3 regions of the Polaribacter cellanae genome follow, and region 2 is predicted to be linked to each of the others. Evidence: riboswitches for the same ligand, from Rfam matches in the RefSeq annotation. Region 2 holds a riboswitch; each other region holds the start of a gene.

Region 1 (3,285 bases), 1.2 Mb from region 2:
TAATAATGAACAGAAAAATAAAATTACTGTGGGATTTTAGAGGACAAGATGCCAAAGAAACCGCAAAACATCATACCATTCATTTAAAAGATTTTGCGGAAGCAGAAAAACTTCCTTTCTTTGAAATTGACATAATTGAAAAAAATCCAATGTTTTCTTCAGCATTTATAATTGTAGATGAAAGTAATATGAAAATCTACAGAGATGCACTAAAACCACATCGTGGAGAAATTGCTGAGTAATTAAGAAGAACTTGGTTTGTTTGTAATCTAAAAAAACTACTAAAAAAACCTTAAAGAAACAACAGTTTCAATAATTTATAACTGTTGTTTTTTTAATGCGTTTAGCCTAGCTTTGAAGAAAAGTCCAGTTCTTTGTTAGGTGTCTTATTTTTGTATTAAACTTTCAATTGTTTTTTCTATATCATTAATTGTTGTTGAGCCTAAACCAGTGGTTGAGTATACAATTTTAGAGTTTTTATCTATAATAATATGAGTTGGATAGCCTGACACCTTATAATCTATAGCAATCTTTTCGCTATTTGGAATTATAGTATAATAAAAGTCCTTTTTCTTTAAAAAAGAATCAATTCTTGATTTACTATTCGTAGCAAAGCCTAAAAAAACAATGTCTTTATTTTTATATTTTTTTACTAACTCATTTAATTCAGGCATTTCCATAACACAAGGTTTACATTCTATAAACCAAAAATTCATAACAATAATTTTTCCCTTTAGGCTATTTAATGAAAATTCATTTCCATTAATGTCAGTTGCAGAAAAGACAGAAGCATCTGTTCCAATTAAATCACTTTGACTATTTATTTGAGCCTGCATTTCTTTCATCATTTTTTTCTCGTCTTCTGTTGCTATTCTTAAAACAGCAACTTTAATCTCTTTATTACTATCTATATAAAAATCAGGAGTATAATTTCCTGACATCATAGCTTCCATCATTTCATTTCCTCTTATTCTTTTTCCTTTAATATTGTAAACAGGAATGCTTTCTCCATCAAACATAATTTGTTTGTCAGATAGGTCTTTTTCACTAGCCTTGGTTAAGCCTTTTAAATACTCCTTTTTCTCAACTTTATCAGTCTCTTTATTTTGAGCTATTAAGTTTATTGAGCAAAAACAAGTTAATAAAATCGTTAAGACACTAATTTTCAAGATACTAATTTGTCTAATTTTCATACTGTTATATATTTTTATTTACAACAAAGAAACAATGTTATTTTGTTAATGTATATTATGTTAAGTTAATTAATGTTAATGTGTGTTAACTACACCAAAGTTTTTTGTATAAAATTAGTTGCGTTTTTTAAGCATCTAATTTAGTAAATAATAGGCTAAAGGCGTTAAAATTCCCTTGAAAACAAATCATTTTGTTGATATTTTAATCCGAAATTATGCTTTTGGTTTAAAATAATAACAATGCACTGTATTCTAACTCCTTATTTTAAGAAACAGTACACTAAAAAACTGAATACTTTTTCTCAAAAAAAAACTATTCAAAATTTATTAAACTAATAATCTCAACAAATTTTATAATACCTTTGTCGCTAGAAAGAAGTTCTTTTATTTAATTTCATCGTACGATAAGGTTTTACTTAGCTGTAGATTAATAGGGAATCTGGTGCAAATCCAGAGCTGTCGCGCAACTGTAAGTAACATTTAAAGATTTTTATCCTTGTGTTCCACTGTTTTTACTAAAATGGGAAGGACGATAAAAATTGTTACAAGTCAGGAGACCTGCCTTTATCGATATGACTTTGCTTTCGCGATTTGAAGTGATTTGTCTATTTTGATGCCTTTTAAACATTTGGATGCTATTTTTAGCTATCTATATGTATTCACGCGCCATTATTTCAACTCATCATTTTATTTTTCGATAAGCAAAAAGAAGTTTTTAATTGAGCTTTTAAGTAATTATTAATTCATTATTTAAAAGTAAAAAAATGAAAACACACATTTTAGGCTATCCGCGAATTGGTAGCAAAAGAGAGTTAAAGAAAGCTTGCGAGCAGTATTGGGCTGGCAAAATTTCCGAAAAAGAGTTAAAAGAGGTTGGTAATCGTATTAAAAGCCACAATTGGAATCTTCAAAAAGAGGCAGGAATAGACCTAATTTCTAGCAACGATTTTTCTTTTTACGATCAAGTTTTAGATATGTCGCTTACCGTTAACGCCATACCTGAAAGGTATAAGAAACTTGATTTTAAATCGAATTTAGATTTATATTTCGCAATGGCTCGAGGACATCAAAAAAACAATATAGATGTACCTGCAATGGAAATGACAAAATGGTTTGATACCAACTACCACTTTATTGTTCCAGAATTCAAAAAAGACCAACAATTTAATCTTTTTTCAACAAAAATTATTAACGAATACAAAGAAGCAAAAAAACAAGGAATCGATACAAAACCTGTCTTAATTTCGCCTGTTTCTTATTTACTTTTGGGAAAAGAAAAAGAGGAAGGTTTTAATAGAATCGATTTAATTAGCAACTTATTACCTGTTTACTTTAAAGTTTTAAATGAACTGGAAGAAGCTGGAGCAAAATGGGTTCAGTTTGATGAACCTCTTTTAGCTTTAGATTTAACCGAAAAAGAAAAATATACAATAAAACAAGTCTATAAACAAATACAAAAAAAATTTCCAAAACTTAAAATTATTGTAGCTACTTATTTTGAAGGATTACAAGATAATTTAAAATTAGCGGTAAACCTTCCTATCCATACCTTACATTTAGATTTGGTTAGAAACCCTAATCAATTACAAGATGTATTAAACAATACTCCCAAAAATTTATCTATTTCTTTGGGTATTGTAGATGGTAGAAACGTTTGGAAAAACGATTACCAGCAATCTTTAGCTACAGTACAAAAAGCTGTAGAAGTGTTAGGGAAAAATCGCGTTTTAATAAGCACAAGTTGTTCTTTGCTTCATGTTCCTTGTGATTTAGATAGTGAAAATAATGAGGCTATTTTAAATTTAGAAATAAAAAATTGGCTTGCCTTTGCCAAACAAAAAGTAAATGAGGTTGTTATTTTAAAGCAGTTATTTTTAGATGATACAACTGAAAAAAGTAAAAATATCATTTTAAAAAATCGTAAAGACATCAGTAGTAAAAAAACATCTACTTTAATAAACAACCCAAAAGTTAAAGCTAGAGTTGCTACTATTTCTAATGAACATACCAAGAGAGACAACCCATTTTCAACTCGAAAGATACTGCAAAAAAAAGCGCTGCACCTTCCACTCTACCCAACAACAACTATTGG
Region 2 (3,285 bases):
ATGTTAGCTTTAATTTTATGGAGTTTATCTACTTCTTCTTTGGCTAATTTTAGAGATTCTTCCACATTATATTTTGTGTCTGTATAAAAATTTGTAAGCCATAAAGTAACACAATCTACAACTACAGTTGCACTTTCTGGAATTACAGTACTTATGTTTTTTTCTTCTTCGATGGTTTGCCAACGTTCGTCTCTATCAGAAACATGCCTGTCTACACGTTTTTGAAAATCATTATCCCAAATTCTGGAAGTTGCTAAATAAATAGGGGTTTCTGACAAATCTTCCGCAATTTTTTGTGCAAAATTACTTTTACCAGATCTTTCGCCACCAGAAATATAATATATCATAAATAATAAAAATTATTTCACAAAGATTGGAAACATTTATTAAAAAAGGAAAGAATATCTTAAAAGTATGTAAATTTGTATTCTAAAAAACAAAAAAATGACAGTTTCTTCTTTTATGCCAGCAGTAACCCAAATGATTTACGATATGGGGTTACAACAATATTTAAACGGAATTACTTTTGAATGCCCTGCAGTTGCTTTGGCAGAAAAAAAAGTTGCTGTTCGTTATAAATTAGAAGGTCAAGTTTTAACAAGTGAAGAAATAAATACTATTTTTTCTAAAACCAAAGCCGAAGGTGGCACTCTATATTATGTAGATGAACCTGTATTAGAAGAAATTGCGCCAGATATTATTTTTACACAAGATGTGTGTGATGTTTGCCAAATAGATACCGAATGCGTAGCAACTTCCGCATACAAATTACCCAAAATACCAAAACTGATTTCGATTACACCTAATTCTTTAGAAGACGTTTTTGAGAATGCAATTACTATTGCAGAAGCCATGGGAAAGAAAGAAGTTGGTTTGGCATATGTTGCAAAGCTAAAAGAGCGCGTTTATAAAATAGTAGATACACAAAGGGCGAAAAGAATTCAAGCTAAAAGTGTCATGTTGTTAGAGTGGATTAACCCTTTATTTAACTGTGGTCATTGGATTCCTCATCAAATTGGGTATGCAGGTGGTATCGATTTACTCTCGCATCCTTCTGGCGATAGTATTGTTATTCCTTGGGATAAAATTGTGAAATACGACCCAGAAATTTTAATTATCGCACCTTGTGGTTACGGAATTTCTAGAACTTTAGAGGATATGCAATTTTTGGAAGAAAAACCAGAATGGAAATCTTTAAGAGCGGTTAAAAACGAACAGGTTTTTATCGCAGATTTTGAAATGTTCACTCAATCTTCTGCAGGAACTTTAGTAAATGGAATAGAATGTTTGGCTAAAATAATTCATCCAGAGCATTTTAATATTTCTGAAGAATTACAACAAAAATTCACAAATTATAATCAATTATTAGTTTTAGAATAACTTAAAATAGAATACATTTGCAAAGAATTTAGGTTTTACTCTTTTTATGAGTAAATTAAAAGGGAATTTGGTGAAATACCAAAGCTGTTCCCGCAACTGTAAGTTTGTTTCAAAAAAAAATTTTGAAACCTCTTTTTAAAAGAGCTGTTATTAACTCTTTTACCACTGACATTTATGTTGGGAAGGTCTAAATAACAGAAAACAAGCCAGGAGACCTGCCTTTATTTTTAACAATTAAAAAACTTTCGGGATAAAAGTTAACTGTGTATGAAGAAAATTATATTTTTTATTCTCTTATTTGGTACTGCTTCTCATTTAACCGCTCAAAACGATTCATTAAGAACGATTTTAAAAGAGGTAATTGTTGTAGCAGATAAAACATTAAAGAAAAATTCTAAAGGTTATAAAATTATAACTTTAAAAGATTCTGTTTTGGTGAAAAATACAGAATCTTTTACTACACTTTTACGTTTTAACGCACCTATTTATTTACGAGAATATGGTGCAGGTGGTACAAGTTCTGCAAGTTTTAGAGGTACAAGTGCTTCTAATACTGCCGTTGTTTGGAACGGAATTAATATCAATTCTATCAATAACGGACAAACAGGTTTCAATTCATTAACAGTAAGTTTATTTGATGCTATAAACATTAGAAGTGGTGGTGGGAGTATAGAATATGGTTCTGGTGCTATTGGCGGTACCGTTCATTTAAATGATGAACTGTCCTTTAAAAATAAACAGACTATAGACAACCAATTTGTTTCTTCTTTTGGAAGTTATAATACTTCTAATAATTTATACAAATTTAATTTGTCAAGTCAAAAATTGGCTGTTAAATTAGGTATTTCTTATAATAAGTCAAATAATGATTATCCGCTATTAAAAACCGATTTTAGAAATTCCAATGGAGCTTATAAAAATATAAGTTTTAATGCGGGTTTGTCTTACAAACTATCTAATTTTTCTGAATTAAATTTTTATAGTACTTCTTATTTGGGAGACCGTTTATTTTCAGGAGAATTACCTAATCCAACTTCTGCCAACGAGAAATACAAAGATTTTAACAATAGAAACTTGTTGGTGTACAACCATCAAAAAGGAAGGTTTACGAACGAAGTTAAAATTGCTTTTCTAACACAAGAATATCATTATTACGGCGATAAAAATACAGATAAATTTAACTTCGGAAAATCGAACCGTTATTTGATAAATTATCAATTTGGGTATAAAATTCCAAAAATAAATGCAACAATTAACTCTTTTTCTGAATATGAATCTGTTTTTGGAAAAACGGATCAAATCAATACAAAAAATAGAAGACAATTCTCACAATCTGTCATTTACAATCAAAACATAAACAATTTTTTCTTTTTCGATACCAAAATAAGGAAAGACTTTAATTCAGATTTTGATGTACCTTTTAGTTATGCTATGGGAATTAAAGTAAATACGTTTAAAAACATTTCTTTTCGAGCAAATGGTTCTAAAAATTATAGAGTACCAACTTACAACGATTTATATTGGCCAGGCCAGGGTAATCCTAATTTAAAACCAGAAACTGCTTTGCAAAGTGAGTTTGGTGTTGTTTTTAATACCAAAAATTTGTCGATAGATATATCTGGGTTTTATATTTCCGCAAAAGATAAAATTGTTTGGACACCAAATGGCGACCCAAATAGACCAGGTATTTGGACACCAATTAACCTTTCTAAAACAATGAATAAAGGAATTGAGTTTACACTTTCATACCAAAAGAACTTTAATAAACATTTTGTAAATACAACAGTAAATTATAGTTATACAGATGCTAAAAATACTGAAACGAATAATTTTTTAACTTTTGTGCCAAAACATTTATTAAATGGAAGTTTAGGATATTCTTACAAAGGATTTAGTGCGTTTTAT
Region 3 (3,285 bases), 1.9 Mb from region 2:
TTCCCAGATTTAGAAGCTTTTGGGAATAATAATTACACCAAAGAATTAGACGACTTAGAAAGCGTTTTAGATTGGGTTTCTACAAATACCAATTTTAAAAATGAAGCAAAGCGTAATAATATTTCAATAATTGGGCACAGTAGAGCTGGAGGAATTGTTACCATAAAAGCGGCTGAAGATTTTCGAGTAAGAAATTTAATTTCTTTAGCTTCAGTTTGCGATTTTGGTTCAAGATCATCTACAATTGGCGATTTAGAAAACTGGAAGAAAAGAGGCGTAAAATATGTAGAAAATGGAAGAACGAAACAATTAATGCCACATTTTTATCAATTTTATGTAAACTTCAAAGAGAACGAAGAACGATTAAATATCGAAAAATCAGCAAAAAAAGTTACTGTACCACATTTAATTATTCATGGAGATGCAGATACTTCAATTTCTGTTGAAGAAAGTAAAAAGATACATTCTTGGAACCCCAAAAGCACATTAAAAATCATTAAAAATGCCGACCATGTTTTTAATGTTTCTCATCCCTGGCAAAAAGAGAAAATGTCTAAAGAATTAGAAGAAGTTACTAAAATTTGTATAGCGTTTTTAGGTTAGAAATTTCTTATAATAAATTTTAATTATTTTGAAACCAGTAATTTAAATATTTAAAACCCATAAAAAGGATATGTTTTTCTCATATATAAAAAAGCTTATTATGCATTCTTTAAAAATAGCTCATAAAAAAAGTGAAGCAATCTAATGTTTAAAATAGATTATTTCACCTTTAAATAAAATTTTACTTTTTAAAAAAACTTCTAGTTTGTAAAGTTTTTATCAGAAAAATAAATATCTATAGGAGACTTTCCAACATCTTTTACTTCTTTTTCAAAAGACTTATTATCGTTATAAATGGCAATAATACTATTATCAGGATCTAAAAAATCTTTTAAACCCATTACAAATACCTGTTTTGTAACAGGATGCTGTTTTACAACTGTTGTAAAAGCAACATTATTTGTGGTTGGTGTTGCAAATTCTTCGACTAATTTTGTAATCGTATTAAATCTGTAAATTTTACCAGAGGCAGATTCCGACCAATATGCTGTAAAATTAGAATGATTTAAACTTAAAAGGCTGTTTTTAAACAAGTTGATATTGTCGTCTGTAATGGTTACAACTTCGTTTATTGTATAATCTTCGTTTAATTTTGTAAACGCTGCTTTTTCTGTTCTTTTTTCGGTAGCTACCCAAATTGTTCCGTTTTTATTTTTTAAAATACCAGAAATATTTTCTTTAAAAGTTAACAAAGTAGTTACTTTTTTTGTAGTGGTATTAAAAGCTTTTAAATCTTTACCATCTGCGACTAAAACCTTGTTTCCGTCTGCTAATAAAGCGACATTGTTGTATAAGATTTTATTAGAAAAGCCATCGATTTTTTCTCCAATACCAGTTGTTATATTTACAGGAGCAACATTGTATTTTCTTCGTCTTCCTCTACCAGAAACCCCAATAACCAAGCCATCTGTAGCAGAATACATTGCTAAGTAAGAAGGTGAAGAAAGGTTCGATTTAGTCACAACATTATCAACATTTAAGTTTTCTACGTCTAATTGTGTAATGTAATTTGGGCCTTTTTGGCTAACAACAAATAACGCATTATCGAAACTCGAAAAAGAGATAGAATTACCATCTGTAGATTCGTACACATTTGGCGTTAAAAAAGCGCCACTATTTAAAAAGTTAATTGTTGTTTTGTTATTCTCTAACGTTAAAATAAAAGTAGAATCGAAAATAACTTCTTCTTCGATTTCTGGAGTGTCTTTTTTGGAACAAGAGGTAATTACTAAAATGCATAGCAATGCATATACAGCATAAAAATTCTTCATTATAATTGGGTTTTAGATTACAGTTTAAAAATTCGTATGCGTATTCTATTTCACGAGTTAGATTAAAAAAATAATCAAACAAAAGAATAGATATGGTTAACAAAAAATAATAGTTTCTAGCCTTTTTCTCGAAAGCATAAAAAACACGAATTTGAGCATTGGCAGGTCTCCTGACTTACTTTTGTTAAAACCTTCCCATTTAATTTTTTAAACAGTGGCGTAAGATTTAACAGACATCTTTTCTACAAGATGAAGCTTACAGTTGCGAGAACAGTTCAGGATTTTTTACTTAAAAATCACCTGATTCCCTTTTAATTTTAGTTTCAATAATTTTGAAAATAAAAACCATTACTTTATGTCGCGAAAGTATTTACTTTTTTGATATAAAAAAAGACAGAACTGTTAATAAACTCTCTTATTTTTGTTAAAATGGAATTACAACCTCCTTTCAGAAAAATTATTCATATAGATATGGATGCATTTTATGCATCTGTAGCACAATTGGATAATCCTGAATTAAGAGGAAAAGCAATTGCTGTTGGTGGAAGTGAAATAAGAGGAGTCGTTTCTGCAGCAAGTTACGAGGCCAGAAAATTTGGTGTAAAATCTGCAATGAGTGGTTTTATGGCGAAGAAAAAATGTCCACATTTAATTTTTGTAAAGTCAGATTTTGCTCGCTATAAAGAGTTATCAGCAAAAATTAGAGAAATTTTTTACGAATATACAAATTTGGTAGAACCACTTTCTTTAGACGAAGCCTATTTAGATGTTACCGAAAATAAGAAAGGAAATCCATCTGCAAACGATATTGCCAAAGAAATTCGCCAGAGAATTTATGATGAAACAGGTTTGCGAGCTTCTGCAGGAATTTCCATTAACAAATTTATTGCAAAAGTAGCTTCAGACATAAACAAACCCAATGGACAAAAAACAGTGCATCCAGAAGAAGTGCTTAAATTTTTAGAAGAATTGCCCGTAAATAAATTTTATGGTGTGGGTAAAGTTACAGCCGCTAAAATGTACAATTTAGGCATTTTTATTGGAAACGATTTAAAGAAAAAATCGTTGGAAGAATTGGTTACTTTATTCGGAAAATCGGGCACACATTATTATAATATTGTTCGTGGAATTCATAACAGTGCTGTAAAACCAAACAGAATTCGCAAATCTTTAGCAGCAGAAAGAACATTTAACGAAAACATTTCTTCAGAAATTTTTATGCTAGAAAAGTTAGATAAAATTGCAGATGAGTTAGAACGAAGAATGCTAAAAAACGATACAAAAGGAAAAACCATTACTTTAAAAATTAAATATTCCGATTTTACACAACAAACAAGAAGCAAAACAAAACCACATTTTATGCAAAAGAAAAAAGAATTTTTTCCTGTGCTAAAAGAGTTGTTGTTTCAAG

The links. A riboswitch is a leader RNA that binds a small molecule or an ion and turns the genes downstream of it on or off. The one in region 2 is predicted to bind cobalamin.
Region 1: another riboswitch for cobalamin. It lies ahead of metE (5-methyltetrahydropteroyltriglutamate--homocysteine S-methyltransferase); the one in region 2 lies ahead of J3359_RS02725 (TonB-dependent receptor domain-containing protein).
Region 3: another riboswitch for cobalamin. It lies ahead of J3359_RS11170 (DUF5074 domain-containing protein); the one in region 2 lies ahead of J3359_RS02725 (TonB-dependent receptor domain-containing protein).

What each region holds. Positions count from the first base shown of each region.
Region 1 covers NZ_CP071869.1:3,564,942-3,568,226, reverse strand. Annotated here, with positions in the region: gene J3359_RS15880 (thiamine diphosphokinase) at 1-40, shown strand, start outside; gene J3359_RS15875 (hypothetical protein) at 6-242, shown strand; gene J3359_RS15870 (TlpA family protein disulfide reductase) at 387-1,193, opposite strand; cobalamin riboswitch at 1,584-1,773, shown strand; gene metE (5-methyltetrahydropteroyltriglutamate--homocysteine S-methyltransferase) at 1,958-3,285, shown strand, end outside.
Region 2 covers NZ_CP071869.1:602,983-606,267, reverse strand. Annotated here, with positions in the region: gene J3359_RS02735 (bifunctional adenosylcobinamide kinase/adenosylcobinamide-phosphate guanylyltransferase) at 1-347, opposite strand, end outside; gene J3359_RS02730 (ABC transporter substrate-binding protein) at 445-1,380, shown strand; cobalamin riboswitch at 1,394-1,617, shown strand; gene J3359_RS02725 (TonB-dependent receptor domain-containing protein) at 1,648-3,285, shown strand, end outside.
Region 3 covers NZ_CP071869.1:2,477,486-2,480,770, forward strand. Annotated here, with positions in the region: gene J3359_RS11165 (alpha/beta hydrolase family protein) at 1-603, shown strand, start outside; gene J3359_RS11170 (DUF5074 domain-containing protein) at 804-1,874, opposite strand; cobalamin riboswitch at 2,018-2,239, opposite strand; gene dinB (DNA polymerase IV) at 2,304-3,285, shown strand, end outside.